DNA from 2 places in the Mycolicibacterium gadium genome. Region 2 is predicted to be linked to the other one. Evidence: riboswitches for the same ligand, from Rfam matches in the RefSeq annotation. Region 2 holds a riboswitch; the other holds the start of a gene.
What was found. Region 2 has a riboswitch for S-adenosylmethionine ahead of G6N36_RS14685 (hypothetical protein). Riboswitches for the same ligand answer to the same signal wherever they lie in the genome.
Positions count from the first base shown of each region.

Region 1 (16,164 bases), 340 kb from region 2:
TCTGTCCGACGACCTCGACCCCGGTCGGTCCGGCGCCGACGACGACGAATGTCAGCCGACGCTTGCGTTCGGCCTCCGATGTCGTCACCTCGGCCGCCTCGAAGGCGCCGAGGATCCGGCCGCGCAGTTCCAGCGCGTCGTCGACCGTTTTCATGCCAGGAGCGAAGGCCTCGAAATGGTCGTTGCCGAAATAGGACTGCTGTGCGCCTGCGGCCACGATCAGACTGTCGAACGGCGTGACCCGCTCCCAATCGAGCAGTTTCGAGGTGACGGTCTTGTTCTTCAGGTCGATTCCGACCACATCGCCGAGCAAGACTTCGGTGTTCTTGTTCTTACGCAGGATGATTCGCGTCGCCGGCGCGATTTCACCGACCGACAGGATGCCGGTGGCGACTTGATAGAGCAGCGGCTGGAACAGGTGGTGGGTCGTCTTCGCGATGAGGGTGATGTCGACGTCCGCGCGCTTGAGGTGTTTGGCCGCGAACAGCCCGCCGAAGCCGGACCCGATGATGACGACGCGATGACGCCGGGGAGCGATGGTTTCGTCGGTCATTTGCCGACCCTAACGGTCATGCGCCCCGCTCACAGTCCACAGCGGGTGAATATTCGACGGTGCCCTGACCATCGCCGGGGCGGCGGGCTTGCGGTACCGGCGGTACCACCTTTAGTGTCGGGCAGATGATCGAGCGCGCACCCATCCACCTGGGCTCCGGAGAGCCACTGCTTTTGCTACACCCGTTCATGATGTCGCAGAACGTGTGGAAAGGCGTCGCACCGCTGATTGCTGACACCGGGCGGTACGAAGTCCTGGCACCGACCATGCCCGGGCACAACGGCGGTATCAAGGGCAGGTTCTTCCTGGACACCGTCGAGCTGGCCGACGACATGGAACGTCGGATGGACGCGTTGGGCTGGGAAACCGCCCACATCGTCGGAAATTCGCTCGGGGGGTGGGTGGCCTTCGAACTCTCGCGCCGCGGCCGGGCCCGCTCATTGACGGGCATCGCGCCGGCCGGCGGCTGGCATCGTTACACCCCCGCCAAGTTCGAGATCGTGTTCAAGTTCGTGGCCGGCTTGCCCGTCTACCTGGGCGCCAAGTTGCTGGGCGAACGTGCGCTCAAGCTGCCCTACGTCCGTCAGCTCGGCTTCGTGCCGATCAGCGCGACAGCGGACCGCCTCAACGACGACCAGTGGCGCGACATCATCGACGACGTCACCCACTGCCCGGCCTACTACCAGCTGCTGGTCAAGTCGCTGCTGATGCCCGGCCTGATGGAACTCGCCGAGGCCAAGACGCCGACGCACCTGGTCATCTGCGAGAAAGACCGGGTGCTTCCGCATCCGAGGTTCACCCGGCACTTCACCACTCACCTGCCAGAGTCCACACAGATCACGCATCTCGACGACGTTGGGCACATCCCGATGTTCGAGGCGCCGCGCCGGGTCGCCGACCTGATCGTCGAGTTCACCGACCGCCACGCGACGCCTCCGCCGCACGAGGCCATCGGCTAGCCGCGCGCGGACTCCAGGGTCGAGTTCAGCGTCTTGCTCGGCCGCATGATGGCGGTCGTCTTCTCCGGGTCGGGCCAGTAGTAACCACCGATGTCCACCGAATCCCCTTGCACCTCTGCAAGTTCAGACACGATGGTCTCCTCGTTCTCCGCAAGCGATTTCGCGAGCGCCGCGAAGTGGTCGGCGAGCTCCTTGTCCTCGCTCTGTTCGGCGAGTTCCTGTGCCCAATACATGGCGAGGTAGAACTGGCTGCCGCGGTTGTCGAGCTCGCCGGTTTTGCGCGACGGTCCCTTGTCGTTCTCCAGCAGCTTGCCGATCGCGCCGTCGAGCGTCTTGCCCAGCAAGGTGGCGCGCTTGTTGTCCGTCTTGTTGCCCAGATCCTCGAAGCAGGCCCCCAGCGCGAGGAACTCGCCGAGCGAATCCCACCGCAGGTGGTTCTCCTCCACCAGCTGGTGCACGTGCTTTGGCGCCGAACCACCCGCGCCGGTCTCGTACATTCCGCCGCCCGCCATGAGCGGCACGATCGACAGCATCTTGGCGCTGGTGCCCAACTCCAGAATCGGGAACAGGTCGGTGAGGTAGTCACGCAGGATGTTTCCGGTGACGGCGATGGTGTCCTGTCCGCGGGTGACCCGCTCCAGCGTGTACCGCATGGCCCAGACCTGCGGCATGATCTGGATGTGCAGGCCCTCGGTGTCGTGGTCCTGCAGGTACGCCTTGACCTTCTTGCGTAGTTCAGCCTCGTGCGGACGCTCGGTGTCCAGCCAGAACACCGCCGTCATACCCGATGCGCGGGCACGGGTGACGGCCAACTTGACCCAGTCCCGGATCGCCGCGTCCTTGGTGACGGGCATCCGCCAGATGTCGCCCTCCTCGACGTCCCACGACAGCAGCACCTCCCCGGTGTCGACGTCGACGATGTCCGCGACGCCGTCCTCGGGAATCTCGAAGGTCTTGTCGTGTGAGCCGTATTCCTCGGCCTTCTGCGCCATCAGGCCGACGTTCGGCACGGTGCCCATCGTCGTGGGATCGAACTGGCCATTGGTCTTACACCAGTTGATCATCTCCTGATAGATGCGGGAGAACGTCGACTCGGGGTTGACCGCCTTGGTGTCCTTGGTGCGACCGTCGGCGCCGTACATCTTGCCGCCGAGGCGGATCATGGCCGGCATCGACGCGTCGACGATCACGTCGCTCGGCGAGTGGAAGTTCGTGATGCCCTTGGCCGAATCCACCATCGCCAGCTCGGGACGGTGCTCGTGGACGTCGTGGATGTCCTGGATGATCTGCTCACGCTGGAACGACGGCAGCGCCTCGATCTTGTTGTAGAGATCGACCATCCCGTTGTTGACATTCACTCCGAGTTCGTCGAGCACGTCCTGATGCTTGGCGAAGGCTTCCTTGTAGAAGACCTTCACGCAGTGACCGAACACGATGGGGTGGCTGACCTTCATCATCGTCGCCTTGACGTGCAGTGAGAACATCACCCCGGTCTTGTAGGCGTCCTCGATCTGCTGCTCGTAGAACTCGACGAGCGCCTTCTTGCTCATGAACATGGATTCGATGACGTCGCCGTCCTCCAGCGCCGTCTCGGGCTTGAGCACAATCGTCTGTCCGCCCTTGGTTTTCAGCTCCATGCGTACCTTGCGGTCGCGATCCAGCGTCATCGACTTCTCGCCGTGGTAGAAGTCGCCGCCCTTCATGGTCGCCACGTGGGTGCGCGACGCCTGAGAGAACTCGCCCATGCTGTGTGGGTGCTTGCGGGCGTACTCCTTGACGGCGTTGGGAGCGCGCCGGTCTGAATTCCCTTCGCGCAGAACGGGGTTCACCGCACTGCCGAGAATCTTGCCGTACCGCTCCTTGAGCGCCTTCTCCTCGTCGTTCTTCGGCTGGGCCGGATAGTCGGGAACCGCGTAACCCTTCTCCTGCAGCTCCTTGATCGCCGCGTAGAGCTGCGGCACCGACGCGCTGATGTTGGGCAGTTTGATGATGTTGGTGTCCGGGGACTGTGTCAGCTTGCCCAGCTCGCCGAGGTTGTCCGGGACGCGCTGCTCTTCGGACAGGTGATCGCCGAACTCGGCCAGGATGCGGGCCGCCACCGAGATATCGCTGGTTTCGATGTTGATCCCCGCCGGATCGGCGAAGGTCCGAATGATCGGCAGGAAGCCATAGGTCGCAAGCAGCGGCGCCTCGTCGGTCATGGTGTAGATGATGGTCGGCTGCTCTTCGCTCATGTGATGCTCTCCCGGGGGTCTTCTCGGACAGTTCGACAAAGCTCCGCGTTGTGCGCGGCGGCTATAAGTATTGCGTCGAACACGACGCTACGCGTGGGCCACCTGGGTCTCCCGGGCGGACTTCGGCTACTGGCGGGTAGCTTTCGGCGCGCAGGAAACAGGCTGCTGGCACGCAGTCAGGCCTATGCGATAGTCTGTGCTCGGTCATGAGCGCCAGCGTCAAGCCCCGGCTTGCTGGCCGGCAACCCTCCAACCGCGGTGGGGTGCTCCGGGTGAAGACCAGGTTGAGTAGCCGCTAGCGAGCGGTTGCCGGCAAGCGCGGGTCCGTTTGTCGGGCCCCCTGACACAAATGGAGGGCCGTCTCATGAGCGCGCCAGAAGACCCAAGCCAGAATTGGGCGTTCGAAACCAAGCAGGTCCACGCGGGCCAAACCCCCGATAGCGCGACCAACGCACGCGCCCTGCCGATCTACCAGACCACGTCGTACACGTTCAACAGCACCGATCACGCCGCCGCGCTGTTCGGTCTCGCCGAGCCGGGCAACATCTACACCCGGATCATGAACCCGACGCAGGACGTCGTCGAGCAGCGCATTGCGGCGCTGGAGGGCGGCGTCGCGGCGCTGTTCCTGGCGTCCGGTCAGGCCGCCGAGCACTTCGCGATCCTGAACCTGGCCAACGCGGGCGACCACATCGTCTCCAGCCCACGGCTCTACGGCGGCACCTACAACCTGTTTCACTACACCCTACCCAAGATCGGCATCGAGGTCAGCTTCGTCGAAGACGCCGACGACCTGGACTCCTGGCGGGCGGCGGTGCGCCCCAACACCAAGGCGTTCTTCGGCGAGACGATCTCCAACCCTCAAATAGACGTGCTCGACATTCCCTCGGTAGCCGCCGTGGCACACGACAACGGCGTGCCGTTGATCGTCGACAACACGATCGCGACGCCGTACCTGATCCAGCCGCTTGCCCACGGCGCCGACATCGTCGTGCACTCGGCCACCAAGTACCTCGGCGGGCACGGCGCGGCGATCGCCGGCGTGATCGTCGACGGTGGCACATTCGACTGGACCAACGGCAAGTTCCCCGGATTCACCACACCCGACCCGAGCTATCACGGTGTGGTGTTCGCCGAACTCGGCCCTCCCGCATACGCATTGAAGGCGCGCGTGCAGCTACTCCGCGACCTCGGCTCGGCGGCTTCGCCGTTCAACGCGTTCCTGGTCGCCCAGGGCCTGGAGACATTGAGCCTGCGGGTCGAACGGCACGTGCAGAATGCGCAGCGCGTCGCCGAGTACCTCGCCGGGCACGGGGACGTCATCTCGGTGAATTACGCCGGGCTGTCCACCTCACCGTGGTATGAGCTCGGAAAGAAGCTGGCTCCCAAGGGAACCGGTGCGGTACTGGCGTTCGAGCTGGCCGGCGGGATCGACGCGGGCAAGGCGTTCGTCAACGCGCTCACATTGCACAGCCATGTCGCCAACATCGGCGACGTCCGGTCGCTGGTCATCCATCCGGCGTCGACGACGCATGCGCAGTTGTCGCCCGAGGAACAGCTGGCCACCGGCGTCACTCCCGGGCTTGTGCGCCTCGCTGTCGGCATCGAAGGTATCGATGACATCCTGGCCGACCTCGAACAGGGCTTCGCCGCCGCCAAACAGGTCAGAGGGTCGGCCGATCCGAAATCCGCGGCGGCATTCTGATGACGTTGCTCGATAAGGAACTCGACGTGGAACCTGAAACCTTGCCCGCCGAAGGAGAAGTCGGCTACGTCGACATCGGCCCGCTGACGCTGGAGAACGGTGCGGTCATCGATGACGTCACGATCGCCGTGCAGCGTTGGGGTGAGCTTTCGCCCAACCGCGACAACGTGGTGGTCGTCCTGCACGCGCTCACCGGCGACTCCCACGTCACAGGCCCAACCGGTCCGGGCGACGAAACCGAGGGCTGGTGGGAAGGCGTGGCCGGACCCGGCGCGCCCATCGACACCAACCGTTGGTGCGCCATCGCCACCAACGTGCTCGGTGGCTTCCGCGGATCGACCGGACCGAGCTCGCCGCATCCTGACGGTAAGGCGTGGGGCTCCCGGTTTCCGCCGGTTTCGGTGCGCGACCAGGTGGAAGCGGACGTCGCCGCGTTGAGTGCGCTGGGCATCACCGAGGTCGCCGCCGTGGTCGGCGGCTCGATGGGTGGTGCCAGGGCGCTGGAATGGATCGTCGGCTATCCCGACAAGGTGCGCGCCGCGCTGGTGCTGGCCGTCGGGGCCCGCGCCACCGCCGACCAGATCGGCACCCAGAGCACGCAGGTGGCGGCGATCAAATCCGATCCGAATTGGTGCGATGGCGACTACTACGACACCGGCCTCGCACCGAGAACCGGTATGGAGATCGCACGCCGGTTTGCACACCTCACGTATCGCGGCGAGACCGAACTGGACGACCGTTTCGCCAACACCCCACAGGGCGACGAGGATCCCGCGGCCGGCGGCCGCTACTCGGTGCAGAGCTATCTCGAGTATCAGGGGCGCAAACTGTCGGCCCGGTTCGACGCCGGCACCTATGTGGCGCTGACGGATTCCCTGTCCAGCCACGACGTCGGGCGCGGCCGCGGGGGCGTGGAGGCGGCGTTGCGCAGCTGCCCGGTGCCGGTGGTGGTCGGCGGTATCACCTCGGACCGGCTGTACCCCCTGCGACTGCAGCAGGAATTGGCCGAGCTGCTTCCGGGTTGCACCGAACTGAACGTGGTCGACTCGATCTACGGCCACGACGGGTTCCTGGTCGAGACGGAGGCGGTGGGCGAGTTGATTCGCAAGACGCTGGAGTTGGCCGCGCGGTGACGAGCAGCCAGCAGCGCTCGCTGTCGTTCGGTGCGGAAGCCGCGGCATATGAGCGCGGCAGGCCGTCCTATCCCCCGGAGGCGATCGACTGGCTGTTGCCGGACCGGGCGCGCGATGTTCTCGATCTCGGCGCCGGGACGGGAAAGCTGACCACGCGGCTGGTCGAACGCGGACTGGATGTCATCGCCGTCGACCCGATCCCGGAAATGCTTGAGCTACTGAGCAATTCGCTTCCCGATACCCCCGCGCTGCTGGGGACGGCCGAGGAGATCCCGCTGCCCGACGACAGCGTCGACGCGGTGCTGGTGGCCCAGGCCTGGCACTGGTTCGACACCGAGCGCGCCGTCAAGGAGGTGGCGCGCGTACTGCGGCCGGGTGGCCGGCTGGGCCTGGTGTGGAATGCGCGCGACGAGCGGCTTGGCTGGGTGAAGGATCTGGGCGCCATCATCGGCCACGAGGATGCGCACTTCAACGAGAAAACGACGCTGCCAGAGGTGTTCACTGATGTCGCACATCACCGCGTCGACTGGACGAATTACGTGACACCGCAGGCCGTCATCGATTTGGTCGCCTCACGCAGCTACTGCATCACGTCCCCGGAGAAGGTGCGCACCAAGACCCTGGACCGGGTGCGTGAATTACTGGCCACCCATCCCGCACTGGCCAACTCGAACGGCCTTCCACTGCCGTACGTCACGGTGTGCACCCGCGCCGCGCTTTCACGAGAGCACGGATCGGCTCGGCGGCCACGGTCGTGAACGGCGTCTCGACCGGAAAATCGTCGTCCAGAGAGCGGATTTCGACAAGCCGAATGATCGTGGCCAGCGCGAGTGTGGCCTCCAGCATGGCGAAGTGATCGCCGATGCACGACCGTGGCCCCGCGCCGAACGGCAGGTACTGCCAACGGTCGCGGCCCTTGGACTTCTCGGGGCTGAATCGATCGGGATCAAAGGTCAGCGGATCGTCCCACAGCGCAGGATCGCGTTGCACCGACATGATACCGAACAACAGCAGCGTGCCCGCTTCGACTCGGTAACCGTCGATCTCGACATCGCGCATCGCCATCCGCGCCCCGGTGGCGCCGGGTGGGCACAGTCGTAACGCTTCATGTAGCACCTGGATGGTGTAGCTCAGCCGCGACATGTCATCGGGTGTCAGTTCACGATCACCCAGCTCTGCCACTTCCGCGACCACGCGGTCCTGCAATTCCGGTTGACGGCCCAGCGCCCACAGCGCGTAGGCCAGCGTGGTTGCGGTGGTGTCATGGCCGGCGGCCATGAAGACAATCAGCTCGTCACGAATTTCACTGTCAGACAGAGATATTCCGGTGACGGGATCGGTGGCGGCGATCAGTGCCCGAACCAATGGCGCGTCCCTCGCCGGGTCGTCGTGGCATGCCTGCAGGATCTCCTGCGCGAGCTGCCGCATGGTATCGGTGGCCGCCCGCGCGCGGCGGCGCGCGGGCGTGGGCAGCCACCTCGGCAGACGCACCGGACGCAATGCCCGATCCGCGATGTACTTGAGGGCGATCTGCATCGGCTCGGCCAGGGTGTCGGCGCGTTCATCGAGGTCTAATCCGAGCACCGAGCGACCCAACGCACGCATGGTGAGGGAGCGGCACTGCGTGTCGAGGTCCACTTCGCCACCGTCGGGCCAGCGGGCCGCAACCGTCTCCGCGGCCTGGAACATATGGCCGCCGAACTGACGGACATGCTGTTTGGTGAAAACCGGTTGCAGCGCACGTCTTCGAGGCAACCATTCGTCGTGCATGAGGTCGAACAGGTTGCCGCCGAGCAGGTGGCGCATTTCCTGATGGACGACCGTCTTCTCGATGAAATCGTCCTTGCGACCCAGAATGTCGCGAATGCCCTGCGGCGAGGCTGCCAACACCACCGGAGGCATGAGCCACCTCGGACCCAGGCTGAATCGCGTCACCGGGCCGCCGGCATTGCGCAGCTGCTCGACACCGAAGTGCAACGACCTGACAGCACGCACTGTCTGCCAATACGACAGCGGATTCTTCGGGACGGGCGGGAGCGTACTCAGTTCGAGGCTTTCGACCTTCACGACCATGACATCCTCCATCGCAAGCAGAGCCGCGTGGGCTCTAGTCGGCTTGGTGGAGCGTCGCAAGGCGCCAGTGGGGGCGCCAGCGTAGTTGACTACTTCAATTGGAACGAAGGCCTACTGCCCTCAGCGCCGGCGGCGTCGCGCTAGCTGGTGCCCAACGGATCGATGGTCCACGCGATGTAGAGAATCGCCGCGCTGACGCTGGCGGTCGTGGCGACGTCGATGCCGCGACTGCGTACTGCGAGCAAGCCCGCCCGGTCTTCGGGCAGGGTCAGCCTCAGCACCGCGGCGACGGCCACTCCGATGGCAAGGACGAGCGCCCCGCGCCGCCAGTAGCCGGCGACCACGAGCGCGAAGGCCGCCACCACGATCACGCCGGGCAGCAGAATTGGCCACTGCCGGCCGAACACCTTGCGCGCGAACTCCCGCAATGTCACTGAGCCGCCAGCACCTCGGCTCGCTCCACCACGTTGGTGAGCAGGAATGCGCGCGTGAGAGGACCGACTCCGCCGGGGTTTGGTGACACGTGACCGGCCACGTCCCAGACGTCGGGGTGTACGTCGCCCACTAGCTTGCCCGCGTCGTCGCGGCTGACTCCGACGTCGATCACCGCGGCGCCGGGACGGACCATCTCGGCGGTCACCATGTGCGGCACCCCCGCCGCGGCGATGATGATGTCGGCCTCGAGGGTGTGCTGTGGCAGATGCCGAGTCGCGGTGTGGCACAACGTGACCGTCGCGTTCTCGGAGCGACGGGTCAGTAGCAGACCCAGGGGCCTGCCGACTGTCACCCCGCGACCGATCACCACGACCTCGGCGCCTGCGATCTCCACCTCGTAGCGGCGCAACAGGTGCACGATGCCGCGCGGTGTACAGGGCAGCGGCGCAGGCTCGTTGAGAACCAGCCGGCCGAGATTCGTCGGATGCAACCCGTCGGCGTCCTTGCCGGGGTCGACCCGCTCCAGGGCGGCGTTCTCGTTGAGGTGTTTGGGCAGCGGCAATTGCACGATGTAGCCGGTGCACTCGGGGTTGGCGTTCAACTCGTCGATGGTCTCGTCGAGCGTGGCCTGACTGATGTCGGCGGGCAGATCGCGGCGGATGGAGTTGATGCCCACTTTGGCGCAGTCGGCGTGCTTGCCCCGGACATAGGCATGTGAGCCCGGGTCGTCGCCGACCAGCACGGTGCCCAGTCCAGGCGTGTGACCTGCGGAGGTCAACGCCGCCACCCGTTCCTTGAGGTCGACGAAAATCTCGTCCCGTGTGGCCTTACCGTCCAATGTGATCGCACCCACGCAAGATTCTCCCGTCGCTTCGCTCGGCCGCGAAGCCAGTCTGGCATGCTCACTGCGTATGAACACACAGCCCAATGTGTTCACCCCGGCCAAACTCGGCCCGGTGACGCTGCGCAACCGAATCATCAAGGCGGCCACGTTCGAGGCCTCATCGCCGGACGCGCTCGTCACCGACGACCTGATCACCTATCACCGGCTGCCCGCCGCGGGTGGAGTCGGCATGACGACTGTCGCGTATCTGGCGGTGACGAAGGGTGGGCGCACCGAGGGCAACGTCATCTGGTGGCGTCCGGAGGCGATGCCCGGGCTGAAGAAGCTCACGGACTCGATCCATGCCGAGGGCGCGGCGATCAGCGCGCAGATCGGTCACGCCGGGCCGGTGGCCAATGCCCGCGCAACGAAGGCGACGGCATATGCGCCGGTGCGGTTCTTCAATCCGCTCTCGATGCGGTTCGCCAGGAAGGCGACACGCGACGACATCAACGACATCATCGCCGCGCACGCCAACGCCGCCCGGATGGCGATCGAAGCCGGGTTCGACGCCGTCGAAATCCACCTGGGGCACAACTATTTCGCGAGTTCGTTCCTCAGCCCGCTGATCAACCGCCGAGCCGATGAATTCGGTGGATCGCTCGAGAACCGGGCCAAGGTGGCGCGCGGCATGGTGATGGCGGTGCGACGCGCGGTGGAGGCCGAAGGCACTCCGATCGCGGTCACCGCCAAATTGACCATGGCCGACGGCGTGCGCGGGGGCATCTCACTCGAGGAGTCGCTGCAGACGGCGAAGTGGCTGGAGTCCGACGGCGGTCTGGACGCCATCGAGCTCACTGCGGGCAGCTCACTGGTCAATCCGATGTATCTGTTCCGCGGTGACGCACCCGTCAAGGAGTTCGCGGCGGCGTTCAAGCCACCGTTGCGCTGGGGCATCCGGATGACCGGCAAGAAGTTCCTTCGCGCCTACCCCTACCGGGAAGCTTTCCTGCTGCGCGACGCCAAGCAGTTCCGCGCCGAACTGAAGATGCCCCTGATCCTGTTGGGCGGCATCACGAATCGCGAAACCATGGATCTGGCGATGGCCGAGGGTTTCGACTTCGTGGCGATGGGACGAGCGCTGCTCGCCGAGCCCGATCTGATCAACCGCATCCGGGACGACGGGGACGCCCACTCGATCCGGTCGCTGTGCACGCACTGCAACAAGTGCATGGCCACGATCTACAGCCACACGCACTGTGTGGTCACAGGTTCGCCCGGTTAGCGGGGCGGCACCGGCGCGACGTCGCCGCCGGGGCGGCTCAGTGGCATCTCCACCGCGAGCATCGGCTGCGTGCCGAATTGCAGCACCGGTTCGGTGCGCACCCACTCGTCGGTCTTGATGATCAGGTTCTGCGCGGTCACGGTGTAGGTGACGCCGTCCTTTTGGGCGAAGAATTCGCCGGGCACGGTCGGTTCGGCCACCACGGTGAGCACGGCGTCCTTGTTGGCCACCTGCGCTCCCCGGTATTGGTAGCGGCCGGCCTGGTCCACGCAGATCGCCACGATGGATTGCTCGGTGCGGCTGAATGCGACCGCCGACTGGGGCGCGTCGCAACGAATCTGAGAGTCGACGAAACCTCGATCATCGGTGGGGTACGCCGGGTCTGCGGCTGCCGTCGGCGACGTGAGCGCCGCGGCCATTCCAAACACCGCCGCCACGCCCGTGAGCAGGGCTGCAGGCGGCTTGGACACCATGACCAACGACACCACGAACACAGCTTCGACGCCGAACGACTCGCCGGACGAACCGGCATTTATTTGCGTTTTTCAGCCGGCAGGTATGAGGGCCATCGCGCAGTCGGCAACGATGCTGTCCGCGCTCCCGGGGATGGCTTGCCCGGCCAGCAGATGCCGCCGGACGACGGCATAGGGAATGTCGACAACGGCGGCGTTGACTCGATCCGTCGCGGCCGGCACCTCTTTCATGAGGTGCCGCAGTTTGCGGTGCAGACGTCGCCTGGCCGCGGTCAGGTGTTCTGGCCAGTCCGCGGCGGCCAGCGCGTCGGCCCCGGCCAGCAGCACCTGCGCCTCGTTCGGATGATCGCGGCACCACCGCACCGTGAACTGGGCTGCGGCGACACACCGGGTCTGCGGGTCTGCCGGTTCGGATAGCGCCGCGGTGACGCCGGTGTGGAAGCGCGTTTCGGTACGAATCCACAATTCGCCGCACAGTGCGGCCTTCGTCGGAAAGCGGTGATACACCGATCCGCTCGGCGCACCCACCGCGCGCGCGACAGCCGACATGGTGACGGCGGCCGGGCCCTCGTCAGCCAGCAGGGTCGCGGCGGCGTCGAGCAGTTGGTCGACGGTGTATCGCGCGGGCCGCGGCATCGTCCTATCATAATAGAGATCACTCTCTATTATGAAGGTTGGAGGACCCGTGTCCCTTTCCGAATCCGGTCCCGTCACAGTCGCGCAACGCTTCTACGACGCCATCGCCCGGTCCGCAGCCGACGAGCTGTTCGCGCTGCTCACCCATGATTTCGTCGGTACTGTCAGCACGGGTATGCCCCACGATGTCGGCGGCCGGCACAACGGCCCGCACGACATGATCGCCGGGGTCTGGGGCCGCATTGACGCGTTGTACGACGTGACCGTGGACCCCGACGAATTCCTCCCCGTCGACGACGACCGGATCGTCGTGATCGGTCGGTACCGGGGTCCTTCGCGTGACGGCGCGACTGCCGTCGATGCCGCTTTCGCTCACGTCATCACGACGCGAGACGACCGGATCACCGCACTGCACCAGATCACTGACACTGCCCAATGGCGCATTCCGCGCCGATGACTGCGGATTGACGACCCCCAGACCTGCGCCGAGATCGGTGTCATACCGATAGAGTTGGTCGCGATGAGCCGACCAGCCCCACCCGCGCTGACCGTTCGACACGACGGGTCGACCCGAACTTTCGCGCCGGGCAACGACGTAGTCGTCGGCCGCGATCTTCGCGCCGACATCCGAATCGCACATCCGTTGATCTCGCGCGCGCACCTTGTGCTGCGGTTCGACCAGGGGCGGTGGGTCGCCATCGACAACGGCAGCCTCAACGGGATGTACGTCAACAACCGTCGGGTGCCCACCGTTGACTTGCAGGACGGTCAGCATCTCAACATCGGCAATCCCGATGGGCCGCAATTGAGTTTCGAGATCGGGCGGCATCAAGGCGCCGCCGGCCGGACACCGACCCAGTCGGTACCCATCAACGCGGCGCGCGCGGCTGACACGTCGTGGCCCACGCAGACACCGTCACATCCGCCGGCCTCCTCGCCGCAGGTTTCACGGCCGCAGCCGCCACCGGGCACGCAGCGCCCGCCGGCGTACCCGTCCGCGCCGCAACCGCGATACCCGTCCTCGCCACAACAACCGGCCGCCCGCGGCGGGCCGGCGTATTCGTCCAGCCCGTCGAGCCCCGCGCCGCCGCTGCGGCCACCTCCGATTTCACAGCCGATGTCGCAACCGGCGCTCGAGTCGGTCACCGCGATGGGCCCGACCGCAGCGCCGCGTGCGGGCGAGGGCAATCTCGCGACGAGCATGCTGAAGATCCTGCGGCCGAATAGGCCCGCCGCCGCAGCCGGCCCGGGCGCGATCAAGATCGGCCGGGCCACCGACAACGACATCGTCGTACCCGATGTGTTGGCGTCCCGACATCACGCGACACTGCTGCCGACACCGAACGGCACCGAGATCCGGGACAACCGCAGCATCAACGGGACCTTCGTCAACGGCGCCCGTGTCGATTCGGCGCTGCTGCGTGAGGGTGACACCGTCACGATCGGCAACATCGACCTCGTGTTCACCGGCGGCACGCTGGCCCGTCGCACCGAGACCGCAGCGGCCACCCAGACCGGTGGCCTGGAAGTGCACTCGGTGACGTGGACCATCGAGGGCAACAAGACTCTGCTGGACAGCATCTCGATCGCGGCGCGCCCCGGCACCCTGACCGCCGTGATCGGCCCGTCGGGCGCAGGCAAGTCGACCTTCGCGAAGCTGGTGGCCGGCTACACCCATCCGACGAGCGGCACCGTGTCCTTCGAGGGTCACAACATCCACGCCGAGTACGCCTCGCTGCGCTCCCGGATCGGCATGGTCCCCCAGGACGACGTGGTGCACGGCCAGCTGACCGTCCGGCAGGCGCTCATGTTCGCCGCCGAGCTGCGGTTGCCGCCGGACACCACGAAGGCCGACCGCGAGCAGGTCGTCATGCAGGTACTCGAGGAACTCGAGATGACCAAGCACCTGGAGACCCGCGTCGACAAGCTCTCCGGCGGTCAGCGTAAACGCGCCTCCGTCGCCCTCGAGCTACTGACCGGACCGTCGCTGCTGATCCTGGACGAGCCCACCTCGGGTCTGGACCCGGCACTGGACCGTCAGGTGATGACGATGTTGCGCCAGCTCGCCGACGCGGGCCGCGTCGTATTGGTGGTGACGCACTCGCTGACCTATCTCGATGTCTGCGACCAGGTGCTGCTGCTGGCGCCGGGCGGAAAGACCGCGTTCTACGGGCCGCCCAGCGAGATCGGCTCGTCGATGGGAACCACCAACTGGGCCGACATCTTCAGCTCGGTCGCCGGCGACCCCGAAGCGGCCAAGCAGCGCTACCTCGCCCAGCACGGGCCGCCACCGCCGCCCCCGGCGATCGAGAAACCGTCCGATCTCGGCGCACCGACCAAGACGAGTCTGCGCAGGCAGTTCTCGACGATCGCCCGCCGCCAGATGCGACTGATCATCTCGGATCGCGGTTACTTCCTCTTCCTGGCGTTCCTGCCGTTCATCATGGGCGCACTGTCGCTGTCGGTGCCCGGAGACGTCGGCTTCGGGGTTCCCGTTCCGGCGATCAAGGGCGGTGAAGCGCCGAACGAGCCGGGACAGATTCTGGTGCTGCTCAACGTCGGCGCCATCTTCATGGGCACCGCGCTGACGATCCGGGCGCTGATCGGTGAACGGGCGATTTTCCTGCGCGAGCAGGCGGTCGGATTGTCGACGACCGCCTACATGCTCGCGAAAGTCTTCGTATTCTCCTGCTTTGCGTTACTGCAGTCCGGCATCGTTGTCGCCATCAACATCTGGGGCAAAGGATGGGGTCCCGGTGCCGTCGAGAGCGGCGCGGTGATACCCAACCGGTCCCTGGAGTTATACGTCGACGTCGCGGCGTGCTGCGTCGGCGCGGCCATGGTCGGCTTGGCGCTTTCGGCGATTGCCAAGTCGAACGAGCAGATCATGCCGCTGCTGGTGATCGCGATCATGTCGCAGCTGGTGTTCCAGGGCGGCATGATCCCGGTGACCGGTCGCATCGTGCTCGACCAGATGGCGTGGGTCACCCCAGCCCGCTGGGGCTTCGCCTCGACCGCATCGACGATCGATCTGATCAGGCTCGTACCGGGCCCGCTGACACCACAGGACTCGCACTGGAAGCACACCGCGGGCGCCTGGTGGTTCAACATGGCCATGCAGGGGCTGATCTGCGTCGGCTACCTGAGCCTGGTGCGGTGGAAGATCCGGCTCGCCGCTGCCAACTGATTCGATGTTCTGCAGCACCACGCTGGCCGAGCGCATCGAGCGTGCGGAGGCGGGTCTCATTGCCGCCGGTGCCGACGCGGCACGGCGCCGTGGCAGAGAGGGCTTCGAGATCGCGGTGGCCGGCGGTGCGGCGTGCTTCGCCGGTGCGAACTCGCCGTTCAACAAGGTTGTCGGGCTGGGTTTCGGCGGCGTGCCTTCCGACGCCGAATTAGACATGATCGAAGCAGCTTTCGGGTCGCGCGGCTGCCCGACCCAGGTCGAGCTGGCGCACCTGGCCGACCCCGAGATCGCCGCGGCGCTGACAGCCCGCGGCTATCAGCTGGTCTCCTTCGAGAACGTGCTCGGCCGCCCGCTGGCCGACGGGTTGGAGCGGGTCACACCGCCCGGTGTCGATGTTCGACCCGGCGCCGACGAGGATTTCGAGACCTGGCTCGACACGGTCGTCGAAGGCTTCGCCAACCCGGACACCCAAGGCGTCGCGTCGCACGAGGAATTCCCGCGCGACGTCGTTGCCGTCGCGACCCGCGACATGGTGGCCGCCGGGGCGACTCGCTACGTCGCGACGGCCGACGGAGCCGTCGCGGGCGGGGCGAGTGTTCGGTTCGCCCACGGCATTGCGCAACTCACCGGTGCCGCGACCGCTCCCGCACACCGCCGACGCGGGGTAC
Region 1 is NZ_AP022608.1:2,649,631-2,665,794, forward strand. It holds gene G6N36_RS12955 (NAD(P)/FAD-dependent oxidoreductase) at 1-553, opposite strand, end outside; gene G6N36_RS12960 (epoxide hydrolase EphH) at 679-1,512, shown strand; gene G6N36_RS12965 (NADP-dependent isocitrate dehydrogenase) at 1,509-3,746, opposite strand; SAM riboswitch class IV at 3,949-4,071, shown strand; gene G6N36_RS12970 (bifunctional o-acetylhomoserine/o-acetylserine sulfhydrylase) at 4,111-5,451, shown strand; gene metX (homoserine O-acetyltransferase MetX) at 5,451-6,584, shown strand; gene G6N36_RS12980 (class I SAM-dependent methyltransferase) at 6,581-7,342, shown strand; gene G6N36_RS12985 (cytochrome P450) at 7,278-8,657, opposite strand; gene G6N36_RS12990 (DUF3017 domain-containing protein) at 8,798-9,091, opposite strand; gene G6N36_RS12995 (bifunctional methylenetetrahydrofolate dehydrogenase/methenyltetrahydrofolate cyclohydrolase) at 9,088-9,945, opposite strand; gene G6N36_RS13000 (NADH:flavin oxidoreductase) at 10,004-11,200, shown strand; gene G6N36_RS13005 (hypothetical protein) at 11,197-11,688, opposite strand; gene G6N36_RS13010 (TetR/AcrR family transcriptional regulator) at 11,746-12,309, opposite strand; gene G6N36_RS13015 (nuclear transport factor 2 family protein) at 12,359-12,766, shown strand; gene G6N36_RS13020 (FHA domain-containing protein) at 12,830-15,496, shown strand; gene G6N36_RS13025 (GNAT family N-acetyltransferase) at 15,501-16,164, shown strand, end outside.
Region 1: another riboswitch for S-adenosylmethionine. It lies ahead of G6N36_RS12970 (bifunctional o-acetylhomoserine/o-acetylserine sulfhydrylase); the one in region 2 lies ahead of G6N36_RS14685 (hypothetical protein).

Region 2 (16,164 bases):
GCCGCTCGCCAGAGGCCCTCTCAAGAGAAACAACCAGAAACTGGTGCGTTGGTGGGTCGAAGACAAGAGCGGGAACATTCTCGAATCGCAAGACGAGTTCGATCCACCTGCGCGGCCCTCGACGAGAGCGCACGGAGTCTTTGAGGTACGTGGAGGCTGAAGGCGTAGACAGCCGCCGCATTCCAGCGTAGACGCGCTAACTTTTGAACCGGAGCAGAGTTCTCAATATTCAACCGAAGCTGTCATTTGTCCGCCCTTCACCGGGTTAGCTTGAAGGTGGCGCCATCGGATCGGCGTCTCTCGGCGGTTGCTCACGCTCGCTCTCGATAACGAGATCGCCAATTGCCGGCGCTGTGACGGTATGAATAAGAATATCGACCGCGTCACCACGTCACCACGCGCCCGCCTGCGGCTGCGGCCGCCTGACTCACCGGAGGCGCTGGTTAGGCAGAGGCTCTGCGAGAAGTTCATGGAGACGCGGTCGGGAACTGGCGGGGATGTCGAAACCTGCGGCGCAACTGGTCAGTCGACAGCTGACTGGTCGATTGGCTTCGAGTCGTAATTGGCACCCAACCTGGTCAAGAATTCCTTCACCTGGCTTCCGACCGTGCGTGGCGCACTGTCCGCGGTTCTTCGGACCAGTTCATTAAGCGGTTTTAGCAAATCAGACTCGCACTTGGTGAGCTCAGCATAGGACCGATCGAGGAAGAAGGCCGCCGACGTGGTAGCCAGGTAACCGACAAGGTCAAGGAATAACTCGAGTTGCCTTGCTGCCCAGGGGAGATCGCTACTGGCATTTTCACCTATCACCATTGGCACGGTGTCCAGGTCCTGTTGCCAGAGCTTCCGTTCGAGCGGGTCGTCATGCAACGTGAGGACGGTTCCACGCCCAACGCCATCGTCGCTGTCGCCGCGTGCCGCCCGCACCTCATCAAGAAGTTCGTGAAAATCCTCGTCACTCAGTGAATAGCCCACAAAAACCATCTTGCGCATCATGAGCAAACCTTGGACCAGACCCATGAGTGCGCCGTACTGGCGCGGCATCCTGAGATAGTCGGACCGGGTCAGGATCATGCCTTGATGGTCATCGACGCTGCCGTGGAGTTTAAGTAGCAACCGTCCGTCTGTCTTGCGAGGGTCACGGGGCAGGACAGCTATACCGCTGCCGGATACTGCGGCGGCATCCTCGAACAACTTGTCGAAGTTGGTAGTCACTGCTTCTTTACTTGGTAAGGATGCGAGTAAGCCGTGAACAAGCGAGTAGAGCTTTCTTTCGGCAATGCGGTTGGCGACGCGCTTCTTGAAACTGTCGCTTGAGTCGCGCAATGCCGACTCGATTAGCGTCGCTTGGTCCCGCAGGTCCTTCTTCGCCAGGAGTTCACGCTCCTTGTCGGTGAAATTGGCCTTTTCGGCCATACCTTCCAGCAAGCCCTTCCAAGTATCGACGCCGGCGCCAGCGCTCACACCGGCGCCGATGAAGAGCACCAACTGGTGCTCGATGGCGTCTTGGGCCAATTCCTCAGCCTTTGTTATCAGGTCATCGCGAAGTGGCCAGGTGTCGGACGTGTTGGCGCGGACAAGGTAGTTGCGGCGTGCCCATTGGGCGGCAGCATAGGGAGTGTTCCCGTACGTGACGAGGATGATGTCGATCACGTGCCTCTTGGCCAACCGGCTCAAGGTCTCGACGAGCCCCGACGCCAGGTGGCCCTTTGTGCCCCTACCACCGCCTTTTCCTGAGCCGACCATGTTGACTGCCAAGCGGCGCAGCGGCCAGTTGTAAATGCGTTTCCGCATCGGATCATCCTGCGGTTCGGCGGCCTCATGTGCTACGAACTTTTCGACGACTGGAGCGAAAACGGAGAAATCCGATTGATCACCAAACTGCCCAACATTCCCCAGCCACACGCGTGGCCTATGGTGCCGTTTAGTGAGTGAAATGACATTTCGGCCGTTCCAAGAGACGGGAATTTCGTCTCTATAATCCTGGATTAGACCATCCCAATGGGGCTCAATTCTGAACGAGTCGTCCGTCGGGATCAGTACCGCGTCGCACGCGATCTTCGTCAAGTCACCGTTGATGATGAAGAGATGGCCGTCCATGCGCTAGAGCGTAGCGACAGTCCGCGTACACCGTCGCCGAATGCATTCGTGCCATCTGCCGCCTATGTGGCAAACCGATTGCGTATTGTGTTCACACCCGACGTCGCGAACAACGCTGCGTAACAGTGAAGTTGAAGACATCTGCGACCGAATGCCATCGAGGTGTCGTCGTCGACAAGGCGGGGAGACTTGTCCGACGCAAGCGAAGTTCACCGACCCGATGATGATTCCAATCGCGGAGCATGGGCGACCATGTGCATTGCTGACCCGACGAAGGGGCGTGGGTTGTCGAGCACCAGCGCAATCATCGATCCGCAGAATCGGATCGACTCCAGCCTCAGCAGCTGGCAGGACGAAGACCAATGCGCGCAGAGCTGGTTGCCGATATCGATCATCGACTCGTAGTACACGCCCCTGTTGTCGAGCTGTGCGATGAAGTCGTACTGATCGGCTCGAGCCCGGCTCGACATCGCCACCGCCCCCGCACACCGCGAGCACGTCTGAAATAGCCCCACGGCCGCGCATGATCCCCCTAGATTCGCGCGTCGCCGCCGACTGTAGACGCGGCGTCCGACACATACGCGATCGCAGATACTGCCCACGTTGTCGCGCTGCTGTTGTTGAATCGGGGGCATGGGTGAGTGCCACATCCGATGACCATCACGCGGAATGAGACTCCGCGACTTGCCAGCGCCGCCGAACGCAGGGTCTATCAGGTGCTCCTCGATCAGTTGCAGCCCAACGACCGCGTCATTCCCGGCCAGCGCGTCACCGACCATCTCAAGGACTACGAGGTCGATCGCGTCGGAAATCGAGCAGGATCCGAATTGGGGGTTACCGCGATAGACCTCACAATGATCGACCTATGGGACGAGCTGACCGACGTCGGCGAAAGTGCACGACAGATCGCCGACGACCGTCGCGCCACCGAATCGCTTCAGAAGAGCAGACTCCGGGACCACGAGGACATGAAGCGCACGATCGCCGAGGACAAGAAGCTCCGCAAGGAGGCGCGCTCACTCTCTTGGCCGCCCGCGTCTATTCGTTCGCCGGTTACCGGGACCACGTGCAGCGGCTCAGCATTACCGCTCGGCGTGACGAGAACGCGCTCAGTCGGGCCGTTCGACGAGTATCTGACGAGCAGGCAACAAACCGTCTGGTCTGAACGGTGTCGCGTGCGTCTGCCGCTCCTCGGGGTAGTCCATAGCAAATCCGCGCGTGACTGAATTGTCATACTCCATTGGCATAATGGATATGTGAAGCAAACAAAAACCGAGCGCGTGCACATCGTCGAGGGAACCGATTGGAAAGACGCGGCGATCGCCCTCATGGAGTCTCGCTGTCCCTATCGACCCTGGCGGTACGGCTTCGGCGAGATGCACGAAGGCGACCCGGTCGCGATCGTCCTCAACACGGATCCGCCCTCGATCATGACCACGCTCGGACGCATCGGCATCGATGGCCGGTCTGATCGAGCCGTGGTCGAGTGGCCCTATCCCGGTCCCGCTCTCCTGGACCTTGCCACGTTGACGGCGGTGGTCGACTTTCCCCACGATCAAGATCCGCGAAATGTATGGATGCGTCGCGGTGACGCTGCGGTTCGGCTCGAACTCGCGCTGAGGGAGACAGAGTGGCGGAACGATCAGTCGATGCGATTAGGGCACTCAAGCGCGGTCGCCGCACGCATCCTGTTGCATTCCGAGGGCCGCTGCACCGGCTGCGACTCGGGCATCGACCTGACGTGGTGGGACGCGCGCGACCATGCGCATATCCGTACTGTCGACGCGCCTCTGCGCGATCCGTCGGAGGTGCTGATCCAGGACAAGAGGGGCGAGGCCAGCTATGTCGACGGACCGTTCGATCCGAAGAGTTGGTTGCTTCCCGAGCTTCCGTCCGATTGGCCTGGCGTCCTGTGTCCGCGGTGCGCCACGCGCATGGACGAAGACGGGCACGCCACTCTGCTCGATTTCCGCTTCTCGCAGCACCCGAAGTGCCCGAACTGCGGAGCGGGACGCACCCAGCGCGCGCTCTACGGCATGCCCGCCATGCACATTCCGCCATGGCGCGATGCGCGCGGCTGCTGCGTGAAGCCCGAAACGTGGACCTGCACGGCGTGTGCATATCGATGGTGAACGTTTCGGTGGAACACCCTGTCCTTCACATTCACTCGAGGGCTCACAGCACTCCACGGTCTACATCACGTTCCGCCAAACCCTTCGCCGCGCGCAGTGTCGGCGTCGGGTCCCAGCTGACAGTTCGGCTGGCGCCGGCAACATGTCGCGTCAGCACCCAACCCGTCTCGTCACGAACCGCTACATACGTGCATTGAGCATCGCCGATCCATGACGTCATCGTGTGCGCGCCCGCGCGCAGTCGGTGCCAACGGTATGCACGTTTCGTCATCACACGAATCCCTCGTCGACGAGGATCGCGCCCGCGCTCGTGATCAGATGCTGTTGGCCGGACCCGCCGACCACGCGGCACCAACTCTTCACATCGAGGAAGTTCTCCTGCTGGCGGATGTCGAAGCCGCCATACATCCCCGGCACCGGAAACCACACGTGTTGATTCGGCACTTCGTGCAGTATTCCGACAAGTGGGTACCGCAGGACGTCTCGCGGATTGCGGCCGTCGAACAGGCAGCGGATGCGTCCGTCGATGACTTCAGTGAGATGACTATCAAGCGAACGGATTTCGTCCGATGAGAGCGGTGATGGCGGCGGCATCAGCTGCTGTTCAAGCAGGGTTCGCGACTCTTCGGCAACGCCGACGCCCTTGCCCCAGTGGATCTTGCGCGCCCGGTCTATGAATACGTCGTGTGCGGTTCGGCCCCTCGATTCCGTCAGCGTCAACAGCGCGCCTCGACGGATTAACGTGGCAACCACATTGGCCGGTGCGCCGTGCCAGGCCGCCTGGTGCAGCACCGTGAACCACGCGGTACCTCCCGGCCGCCACCAATTGATGTCAAGCTGCAACGTCGGATCGTTGAGCATTGTCAGCACGGTTGACCACTCACCTGTCTTGGCGGCATCGGCAAAACGGTGTGACGCGGCAACGACGTGATCGTGCACCAGCCCAGGATCGAGCGCGCCGCGCCACGCGAAGGGTTGGTCGCTCGGCGACGCGTCATCTCTCGACATTACGAGCACCTCCTTGGCGATTCGAGGCCGCGAGACTGCAAGCGTCGCAGCGCGTCTCGGAACGACCGGTTCGGATATGAGTCCGGCAACACGGCCTTGATGTCGCGCATTGCCTCGTCGACGTCGATGCCGCGCAGGCGTGCCCCGTACAGCGCCCCGACCGTCGGCGTGCGGCTGTACGCCCCCACGCAGTGGACCAACACCGTGCGACCCTCCCGTCGCAACTGCTCCACCAGGCGAACCGTGTCTCTCAGCACGAAGTCCAGATGCGGATTCTCGTCGCGCTCGGGCCGATCGATCAGCCGCACCTCCACATGCGGTATGTCGTCGCGTATGTCGTCGTCCGCCAACCGGCAGAGTGACACGACCGCGCCGACCTCCTCCGGCAGTTCGCGAAGGACGCCGATGCCGCCGAGCAGGACTCGGTCGTCATACGGGTGACGGGCGAACGTGTCGATCGGCGAACCCGGATACGAAAAGTCGAAATCGTCCGGTTTGCCGTTGCGCTCGATCGCCGTTGCGAGCCCCACCAGGTCGTGCGCGGTCATGCCGGGCCACCCGTGCAGCAGTCGCCGCCATTCTCCCGGGACCGCCGATGCCCCGTAGACGGCACCGAGTAGTCCTCCCGCGATCGCCGCGACCGTATCGGTGTCGTAGCCGGCCCGCACGGCGGCGTCCAACGCCAGCCGAAGATGATCGGCGCGGAAGGTTTCGGCTCTCGGATCGTCGGCGGGTACCGGCGTGGTGGCGATCGCCGACACCGCCGCCTGCAGGGCAGTCACCACCCAGCCGTTGTTCGGGAACGACGCCGGGGGAGCGGACTCGGCCTCACCCAGTCGCGTCGACCACAGATCGCGGCGGTCGGATGCGATGTGACGCAGTCCGATTCGCACATCGAGCTTTCCCGTACGCACGGCATGCCGGATCGCGCAGCACCACAACACGCACGCATCCGCCGCGTCGGGGTCGAAGTGCGTGAGCTCGCTGATCGCGCGCGCAGCCTCGACCAACGCGCCCTCATCGTCGAGGTAGGCGAGGGCCAGCGGCGCCGTGCGCATCAGCGACCCGTTGCCGGCCGTGCGGCCGGTGCGCTCATGAAGGTCGGCCGACAGGGCGCGGGCGCGCGCCGCAGTGATGACGCCGCCGCGCGCCGCTGCCGACAACACGGAACTGGTTTGAATCCCCACGTCCTTGGCGGTGAGTGACCACTCGCGCCACCTCTGCACGATGAGATCCTGGGCGTCTTCGCCACGCAGGTCGCCGCCGGTCGCGGCCACTTCCGCAATCGCGATGGCCATCGACGTATCATCTGTCCACTCACCGGCCGCCCATGGACCACCGCCGACCATCGCCACCTCTAGTTCTGGGCCGCGCGGCGGCTTGAACTCGTACGGCGCACCGAGCGCATCCCCGGCCGCGGTCGCCAGCAAGACACCTTCCACCCGATCGTTGTATGAAGTCATTGCGGCATTCCCTCCCTCGAGCTAATTTGAGCGCGCTTGCGCTAATTAACTTTCACTGTACGCTAGGGCACCGACATGAGCCAGCGACCCTACAAAGACTCCAGCGGGCGGACCCTCGCCGACTATCCGCGACCGTCCGTCGCAGTGGACACTGCCGTGCTCACGGTGGACGCCCATCACAGGTTGGTTGTGCTGGAAGTACGCAGGCCGACGTCCACCGGGTGGGTTCTGCCGGGAACCTTTTTGCACGAAGGGGAAACGCTGGCCGACGCTGTCGACCGGTCGTTGCGGCTGAAGGCCAACGTGCGGGGACTGCATCCGCGCCAGTTGCATGTCTTCGACGACCCGCATCGCGATGAACGCGGATGGGTGCTATCGGTGGCACATGTCGACGTGGTGCGTCTCGAACAACTGGAGTCGCGGTTAGCCGACGCGACGAGGCTCGTTCCGGTCGATGCTCCCGGGCGCCTGCCGTGGGGCCATAGAGGCATCATCGAGCGGGCGGTCGATCACGTCCGCGCCGACTACCTCGACAAGCCGGACCCCGCCGGCCTCCTCGGTGACCATTTCACGCTCCGCGATCTCCGGCTGGTGCACGAGGCCATCGCGGGAAAGGCCCTTCAGCGCGACACGTTTCGGCGCACGATGGAACCGCATCTCGATGCGACGGGTTCCACAACGATCCGAGGGCGAGGGCGCCCAGCAGAGCTGTTCCGACGGAGCGGGTAGTCGCATCCGCCGTCGCGTGGGTCGCTAAGTCTCTGTCCGACCGTCGACGTAAACTGGCGTTGCTTCATGAGATGTCGTCGCCAAGCTCCGACTGGACGGCACGCCAACCCCACGCTCGTGGGTGGCTCGGATGACGAAGCGGCCAACACCGACCGGTGTCGGCAAGAGCGCCTCCGTCAGCGGAGGCCCGAAGTTCGGAAGTGCTGCCAATGTCCAATCGCACTTGCGGGTCCTATATGCCCGGCCACGGGATGCATTGGATCCACGGGAAGAAGTCACTTGAGGATGGTCAACCGGTCATCCGCGTGAAAGTGGTTGCGGTCAATGATGATGGCTATATCGACATCGAAGGCGACGACCTCGAACTGACGCTCTGGCACCACAATCCCCATCGCCTGCGTTCGGCCTTCTACGTTGGTGGTATTGCTGAGTGGAGGCCGAAGTATCACGTGTTGTACGTGATCGGGAGTGGATCGTTCAATCTCGCAACGCGCGACCAAGTGAAGCCGTGCAAGCCGTCGAGGTGGACGTGACCGGTCGGGAGCGTCCTAGTCAGGCTTTCCGGGCCGCGCGTCCACAGCAGTAAATGGAAGGAGGCGAAATATTTCGCTGTGGCGGATTTTAGGACGCTCAGTGCTGGGATCTCGACGAGGCGGTCTGGGCCGTCCTGATCATTCGCTACGCGGACCGACTACGGCACACACGTAGATGTCAGACATACTCCTCCCTCGAAAGGACCAGCGTGTCGGTCGGCTTGGAGATATCGACGTACTGGTGTCCAGGGCGGTCGTTGCTCTTCAGCGCGTGCAGATACGTGATGACTTCTTCTGCCTTGGCAAGGTCCAGTCGCCAGATCACGCGATCGCCATTCAGCTCGACTCCGGACTCTCCGTCTCGGATTGAGAATTCATGCGTGATGCCGCCATTCTCCAGCTGCGATGTCTTGTGCTTCGCCGCATCCTCCATCGCCGCGCTGAACACGACCACGCCGGCGCCGTCCATAGCAAGGAGCACCAATCATCGCCAAGCATGAACTCTGGCGCGAATTCGGCGCGGATAACCACGATGCCTTCCCTGCGGAAGAGGTCAGTTCCGATGAGATCAACGATAGCGCCAAGGGCGCCCCTGGCATTCACCGCTTTGGCTACTGCGGCAGGAGCGCGAGATTGCCAACGGAGCGAACGGAAAGCTCGAGTTGGTTGCACCGTTTGACGGCGGATCGGTTTTAGCGCGGGGATCCGACGCCCCGGTACCGGGGTCAAGCGTCAAGATGATCAAATCCGATGGATCCGGAGGATGGTACGTACTAACAGGAATGGTCAATCCATGAACGCGCATTCGATATCAGATCCAATACGCCATTTCTTCGGGGCATACTTCCACGAGGACTGGGTTCTGGAGGCCGCTGACTGGCAAGGGGTTGTCGACAGTTACGTTCAGGACGAACAACCCTCTGCGGACTTGCTTCGCACGTTGTCCCAGGAAATCGATGACCTGGCTGGCGAGTGCACCGAACCCGACGCCGAACGACTTGTGACGCGCACGATGGGTGCCAACTACTACCCACTACCTGAATTCACCTATAAGGCGTGGCTCGGGCAGGTCGCCGCGCGGCTACGCCAGCACTCCGCTGCGATTGAGGGTGGTCCTACCCCTCCTACTGCTTGAGAACACCCCGTCGGCTGTGACGGATTGGAGTATCGCCAGCGTCGGACGAGTAGCCAGAATCCTCACTTTGCCGCCCAACCCGCCGGCACCGATGCCGGAGGAATCGCTTGCGTCTGGAAACAAATCCCACCCGATATCGCCGCGCGAACAGCGCAGGACTACTAGCGTGAATTCTCCGTAACAGCTGACGCTGGGAGGCAACGATGCAAGCCGAGTACGTGCCCGACCGAAGTGGCCCACATCGACTGGCGGCAATGTTCGCCGCGATCCTCATAGCGTTCCTGGGCATCGGGCTGCTCAGCCCTGCGCCCGCACACGCACAAGACGACGACTCTTACGTCATCGCCACCGATACCACTTTCGCGCCGTTCGAATTCCAAGACGAGGACGGCGAATTCGTCGGCATCGACATGGACCTTCTGCGCGACATCGCCAAGGACCAGGGCTTCCAGGTCGACATCAAGCCGTTGGGCTTCGACGCCGCACTGCAAGCGGTGCAAGCCAACCAGGTCGACGGCGTCATCGCGGGCATGTCGATCACCGACGAACGCAAGAAGGTCTTCGACTTCTCCGACCCGTACTTCGAGTCCGGCGTCCAAATGGCCGTGCTGGACACCAACAACGACATCAAGGACTACGAAGACCTTCGCGGCCAGCGCGTGGCCGTGAAGAACGGCACCGAAGGCGCGACGTTCGCTGAGTCGATCAAGGGCAAGTACGGCTTCGAGACCGTCTACTTCGCCGACTCCTCGTCGATGTACGACGAGGTGAAGACCGGCAACTCCGTCGCCGTCTTCGACGACTACCCCGTCCTCGCCTACGGCATCACCCAGGGCAACGGCCTGAAGACCGTGACGCCCAAGGAGAAGGGCGCCAGCTACGGGTTCGCGGTCAATAAGGGCCAAAACGCCGAACTCCTGGCCAAGTTCAACGCCGGCCTGAAGAACCTCAAAGAGTCCGGCCGTTACCAGGAAGTACTCGACACCTACCTCGGCGAAGACGCTGTCGCTGCGGACAACTCGTTCTTCGGCCTGCTCAAGAGCACCTTCCCGCTGTTGATGGAAGGCCTGAAGATGACCGTCATCCTGACGATCATCTCCATCGCGTGCGCGTTGGTGCTCGGCGTGATCTTCGGACTGATGCGGGTATCCCGCTCGATCTGGCTGCGTGCCATCGGCACCACATTCGTCGACATCTTCCGCGGCACACCGCTTCTCGTGCAGGCGTTCTTCATCTACTTCGGTATCCCCGCCGCGCTGGGCTTCGAGATGTCAGCCTTCACCGCGGGCATCATCACGCTCTCGCTGAACGCGGGTGCGTACATGACCGAGATCGTGCGCGGCGGCATCCTGTCCGTCGACAAGGGTCAGATGGAGGCCTCCCGCAGTCTGGGTGTCGGATATCTGCCGACGATGCGCAAAGTGATTCTGCCGCAGGCGGTCCGCACGATGATCCCGTCCTACATCAACCAATTCGTCATCACCTTGAAGGACACCTCGATCCTGTCGGTCATCGGCATCGCCGAGCTGACCCAGACGGGGCGGATCATCATCGCCCGCAACTTCCAGTCGTTCCAGATGTGGCTGATCATCGGCATCGTCTACTTCATCGTCATCATGGCGCTGACCAAACTCTCGGATCGCGTCGAGAAAAGGATCAACAAATGAACCAGCTAGTCCCGGAGGCCGCTACCGCCGAACCCGAAGGGGCCGTGAAGGTCCGCATCGAGGGACTAAAGAAGTCCTTCGGCGATCTGGAGGTGCTCAACGGCATCGACACGACGATCAGGAAGGGCGAGGTGGTCTGCGTCATCGGCCCGTCGGGGTCGGGTAAGTCGACGTTCCTGCGGTGCCTGAATAAGCTGGAGGACATCACCGAGGGCACGGTCACGGTCGACGAGTACGACCTGACCGACAAGAAGGTCGACCTCGATAAGGTCCGCCAGCGCATCGGCATGGTGTTCCAGCACTTCAACCTCTTCCCGCATATGACGGTGATCGACAACGTGACGATGGCGCCACTGCTGACGAAGAAGATGGACAAGGCCGCAGCGGAGAAGAAGGCGCTCGAACTTCTCGAGCAGGTGGGGCTCAAGGAGAAGGCGCACGTGAAGCCCTCGACGTTGTCGGGCGGTCAGAAGCAGCGCGTCGCGATCGCCAGAGCGTTGGCGATGAACCCGTCGATCATGCTGTTCGACGAGGCCACCAGCGCCCTGGATCCCGAGATGGTGGGTGACGTGCTCGAGGTGCTGCGTGAACTCGCTGCCGGTGGTATGACGATGGTCGTCGTCACCCACGAGATGGGTTTCGCGCGGGAAGTCGCCTCACGGGTGCTGTTCATGGACGGCGGCAACATCGTCGAGGATGCCCCACCGGCTGAACTCTTCGACAACCCCAAACATCCACGGCTGCAGGAGTTTCTGTCGAAGGTTTTGTAGGCGGAGGTTGGAGCGAACCGTCGAGACTGCGGGGGATGTATTGCAGCGCGTGGGTGTTCACTCTCCGCTGGTGCCCCAGCGATTAGCTCAGATGGCAGTCAGTTGCTTTCGGGCAGTTGTGGTTCGTAGTCGTCCCTGCTGTGGAAGATGATCTCAGCACCGCATCCAGGGCAATGGATCCAGTACTCGTGCCTCCTGTCGGCAACATCCCCCGCCGCGACCCATAAACGCTTGTCGATCACCAAGTCGGCATCGCCGTTCTGCGGGCAGCGGATACCCTCCCATGAGCCTGCAGCGACCAGCTTGGTCACCTCGGTCCACCGCTTCACTTGTGAAGCGTAATCGGGCATTTCGTCAGTCACTGCTGCCGTCTTCGAACGCGGCGGCCTGCTGGCGCAGGCGATCCGCGACCTGACCCAGCCACTCTTTGTAGGTCAGCGGCTGGGGACCGTAGTAAACACCGACTGTGCGCACCAAATAATGTTCCAAGTCCGGTTCCGCACGGGCCCCGCGCAGGTCGTCGATCTCCTGGGCCAGCGTCCGCAGGGGCCCAGCGGTGGGATCCTGGTTGGCATAGTTGTCGACGATTCCTTGCCAGTCATCAGCTTCGAGATCCCAGTCCTGATGGAAGTTCGCGGCTAGAAAGTGGTACAAGGCGGTAGAGATCGAGCCGTCGTTCATGGCTTGGGGAATCCTTCTGACAGCGAACGCAGTTCGGTTGCCGATGCGATGATGTGGACGACGCGCTCGGGCGAAACATTCTGTTCGACATCCGGGTCGATGGCCCTGGCTTGGTTGAGTACGTATTGGGCGGCTTCCCGAATCTGGGTACCGCCGACGACCTGCGCCTGGGCGCACATCTTCACGTACTCGAGCACATCTTCGAGGAACGCGCATCGCTGCCCATATGATCCCCGGGGCGTTGCCCGCAAGATGCGCTCGAGGTGACGAGTATCGCGGTGATGGAGCAGAAAATAGACCACCGACCAGTTGTCGCCAGCCTCCAGCTTGTCCAGCTTGGTTGCGGTGAGCTCCTCAAGCCATTGCTTCCGAAGCTGCTCGGGTATTTCATAGCTCCGGAATTCCCATTCGACGTCGTCGCGAGACATATAGAAACGGGAGCCGTCGTATTTGAAGAAGAGTTCGCGGGCACGGGCCATCGGATCCACGGTTCGGAACTCCTGTCTACTACTGGAAGCACTCGGGGAGGCCTGCGTCGACTGAACAGGCTTGCGTCAGTTCTTAATGCGGAGCGAAAGCCATTCGTCATCTTGCACTGGCTCAACTGACCGGCCACATTGCGACCAGATAAGTGTGGCGGGTAGACGCACAACCGGCGGAGCGATTCACTCGCTGTCGTTGTAAACGGTAAAGCGGCCTGATGGCCTGTCTACTCGCGCGACCACCTATACCCACATTGACAACCATGGCTTTCCTCGTCTCGTCTGTGTCTATGCGCTCGCGCGGTGCGAGTTGGGGGCGCCTGTCATTGATGTTTGAACATCTCGAGAATCCCCGAACGCGCTGTCTCGAAATTCTCCGAGATGGTCGTCTTAACTCGTTCCAATTGCTCCGCATCGCTTCTCGCCGCGAACGTCACTGACTTCACCAATTCTTCGAGCGGTACGTCGGGCTGCGGGGAAAATCTGGGGAGGTATTGCCACCTGCCGGAGCGATCATGAAGGCCGATCTCGTTTGGCGCGTCGACCGGCCCGATCATGCAGTTGATGTTGCCCTCCCGGGCCGACTGATAGATTTGAATCTTGCAATCGTCGGCGCGGTAGTAGACGACGGAAGCTCGCCGACCGCCTTCGTCGACGTTGTCATCGACCGCATCGAGCTCAAATCCCAACTCGGACAACATAGGTCCTACGACCGATTGAACTTCAGCGGAAAACGTCTCAGTCACGCTCATCCTCCTTTTATCCGCACCCACGAGTTTCCGACCCGCTCGTACCCATGCGCGCCTGCGTTTTCAAATAAGTACCGGATCTCTTTCGCAGAGAACGAGTCCGAATCCAACCGGAGTACATCTTCAAGTGACGAGAATCTCTTGAAATCTACAACACAGTCGATGCGAGCTAAACCATCTTCCATTTGTGTTGCAAGGAAACTCTCGTTGAGCCGCCAGGTTAAACCCGCTGCCTGCTGGCTATCCAGCCCCTGCTCCATCGCATTCCAGGTGTCATCTCCGGTGTAGAAGAAGATCCCTCCGTTGTTTCTCGCTTCACCGATGTACCCAGCGTCTTGCCCGTCCCACTTGCCGCGAACCAGGCGGTTTGCATCACCGAAGTGGTGCGCCGACAGGTCAGTCAGGTGGCGCGTGAGATCGGCTGTCGGCTGCCCGTTCACGAAGGCGGTGTTGAGATCTGTCGCCACGCCTGGCGCTTCTGGCACATAGGTCATGGGTCGTCGGCTAGCGCAAGCCTTCGTGGACGAGCTGCTCGATCTCGTTCATAGGCTTCGACATCAGATGACTGAAAATGTTCTCAATTGACCTGGGTACGACGGCGGAACCGTCGGACGTCCTCAGCTCAACGGCACCTTCCCGATCTGTCGCCGCAGATTCAACCCCTGGCGCCATCCCCAACCTTTGAAGCTGTGCGCCAAGGGATTTCGCACCAATAGCGCTACGCGTTATCGACGACCATCGCCAGATGAGGTACTTTTCGACGAGGTCAAATGTAGAAAATCTAGCCAAGTCATTCCGCCGCTGGTTGCGGTCATCGATCTTGTCGACGACCCACCAATCGTTCTCTTGCCGCAGGTGGAACGATTCGTTGTCCGATGTAAAGGCGACCTGGCAGTCTTCGCAATCCTCGGAGACTGCGACACCGCCGATTCGGGCGCGACTTGTCCATTCAAACCAATTTGCGGACAAGCGGGAGAAATCCACCATCACTTACTGCCCCTTCTCAAGAAGCCCCACTCGACCAGTGCATCAACCGAAGGCTCGTCTCCGTCTGGTGCGATGATTCGGTATTGCATTTCACCAACAGGTTGGTGAAACCACGGCGCCGCCTGTGATTTAACTGTCGCACCCCCGTTCACGAAAGCGTCGTCGAGCTTGATGCGACGCCGGAGCGTCAGGGGAGTAGTTCGCGAAGTAGTCCCAAACGCTAGGTGCTGAGTGTGAGTATCCACGCAATCAACGAGTTCCGCGGATCGGTCTAGCCGTGCGCCGAGAAACCGGCGTCCCCGAACAGGGCAGGGCGGGGAATCGAGCTTCCATGAACTGAGCTGTTACGCGCTGCCATCCTCGATCGCGCTGGCCTGCTTGCGTAACCGGTCTGCGATCAGGGACAACCATTCCTTATACATCAGCGGCTGAGGGCCGTAGTCAACGCCGACGGTGTACACCAAGAACTGTTTCAGTTCCGGCTCTGGGCGGGTGTCGCGCAAGTCATCGATTTCCTGGGCTAGTTGTCTCAGGGGCCCGACTGCGGGGTCCTCGTTGACATAGTTGTCGACGATTCCTTGCCAGTCATCAGCTTCGAGGTCCCAGTCCTGATGGAAGTTTGTGGCAAGGAATTGGTACAAGTCAGCAGAGATCGAGCCGTCGTTCATGGCTTGGGGAACCCTGTCAGCACGTACCATCCACCGTTTCCGTCACCTTTGAGTACCACTCTAACGCTGGTTCCCGTCGCCGCGTCAGCTGCGCCCCGCTCCAGTACCGTCCCGCCGGTGAAGGGCGCGTCGAGTTCGAGTTTGCGTGATGCTCCATTTGCGACCCAGTCGTTAAGGAGTTCCTGATTGTGTTGTAGTGCAGTGCTCACTGCTGAGGCTGCTTCGTCAGCTGTTGCAAATGTCGAGACCGTTTGAACATTGGTTGCCTCCAGGCGTGCGGCGAGGTCGGCCGGGGTCTGGGCGACGTGGCGTTCGATGAGGTGCCCACCGCTGGATTCGCTGTGGGTAAGGAGTGCGGCGGTTTCCTCAACCCCGAACTGCGCGGTGGCCCCGTCGTCGACATGGCTGTGGCCGCCGGTCGGTGTGTCTACGCTGGGCGCATCACCGCTGTGGCCGCGGCTGGATTCGACGCCGTCATGCGGAATGCCCGGCTCCACAACGTCATCGGCGTGGCGGCCCGCGGTAAACGCATCGAGCCCGTGTTGCAGCGCTTCGCCGATCGGTTTGGCACCGGGTAGCGGTAATGAGCCGGCAGTGTCGAGCACGGCTCCGAGCTGCTCGGCTCCGGAGTGCTCACCCCAGTTCGCGTACACATCGGCGATCTCAGCGACATCCGGCACGATTCCGAATGTCTTTTCGCTGATGTCGTGGCTGAACTCTGTGAGCCCTTCAGCGGCTTGCTCGGCCACGCTGGGCGGTGCGGGGAACGCTTGCACGTCGGCGTTGGGCGGAAGCGCAGGCACATCGACCCGCCGGCCTCCTGTTTCGGCTGCGGCCTGATTGAGGTTTTCGAGGATCTCGGTCTGCGTGGTCAGGTCAGCGCGAGCGTCAAACAGCGCCTGTGTCAACGGCTCGGTGACGTCGCGACCGGGACCAGCGCCGGGCCCCTGTATGACTGTCTGTGCGGCGGCGGCATCCAGATCGGCCTGGGCGGCGGCCACCGCTTGCTGGGCGGTCTCCACCCGCGCCAGCTGTTGATCCACGATCGCCGGGTCCGCCG
Region 2 is NZ_AP022608.1:2,992,514-3,008,677, reverse strand. It holds gene G6N36_RS14725 (SIR2 family NAD-dependent protein deacylase) at 523-2,100, opposite strand; gene G6N36_RS29810 (hypothetical protein) at 2,310-2,570, opposite strand; gene G6N36_RS14715 (hypothetical protein) at 2,754-3,326, shown strand; gene G6N36_RS14710 (hypothetical protein) at 3,357-4,232, shown strand; gene G6N36_RS14705 (hypothetical protein) at 4,276-4,503, opposite strand; gene G6N36_RS14700 (ankyrin repeat domain-containing protein) at 4,503-5,240, opposite strand; gene G6N36_RS14695 (ADP-ribosylglycohydrolase family protein) at 5,240-6,703, opposite strand; gene G6N36_RS14690 (NUDIX hydrolase) at 6,779-7,432, shown strand; SAM riboswitch class IV at 7,495-7,606, shown strand; gene G6N36_RS14685 (hypothetical protein) at 7,642-7,965, shown strand; gene G6N36_RS14680 (hypothetical protein) at 8,144-8,434, opposite strand; gene G6N36_RS14675 (contact-dependent growth inhibition system immunity protein) at 8,759-9,100, shown strand; gene G6N36_RS14670 (amino acid ABC transporter substrate-binding protein/permease) at 9,355-10,767, shown strand; gene G6N36_RS14665 (amino acid ABC transporter ATP-binding protein) at 10,764-11,537, shown strand; gene G6N36_RS14660 (hypothetical protein) at 11,636-11,899, opposite strand; gene G6N36_RS14655 (contact-dependent growth inhibition system immunity protein) at 11,892-12,218, opposite strand; gene G6N36_RS14650 (hypothetical protein) at 12,215-12,706, opposite strand; gene G6N36_RS14645 (hypothetical protein) at 13,024-13,446, opposite strand; gene G6N36_RS14640 (hypothetical protein) at 13,449-13,943, opposite strand; gene G6N36_RS14635 (Imm61 family immunity protein) at 13,954-14,436, opposite strand; gene G6N36_RS14630 (contact-dependent growth inhibition system immunity protein) at 14,781-15,104, opposite strand; gene G6N36_RS14625 (RNase A-like domain-containing protein) at 15,101-16,164, opposite strand, start outside.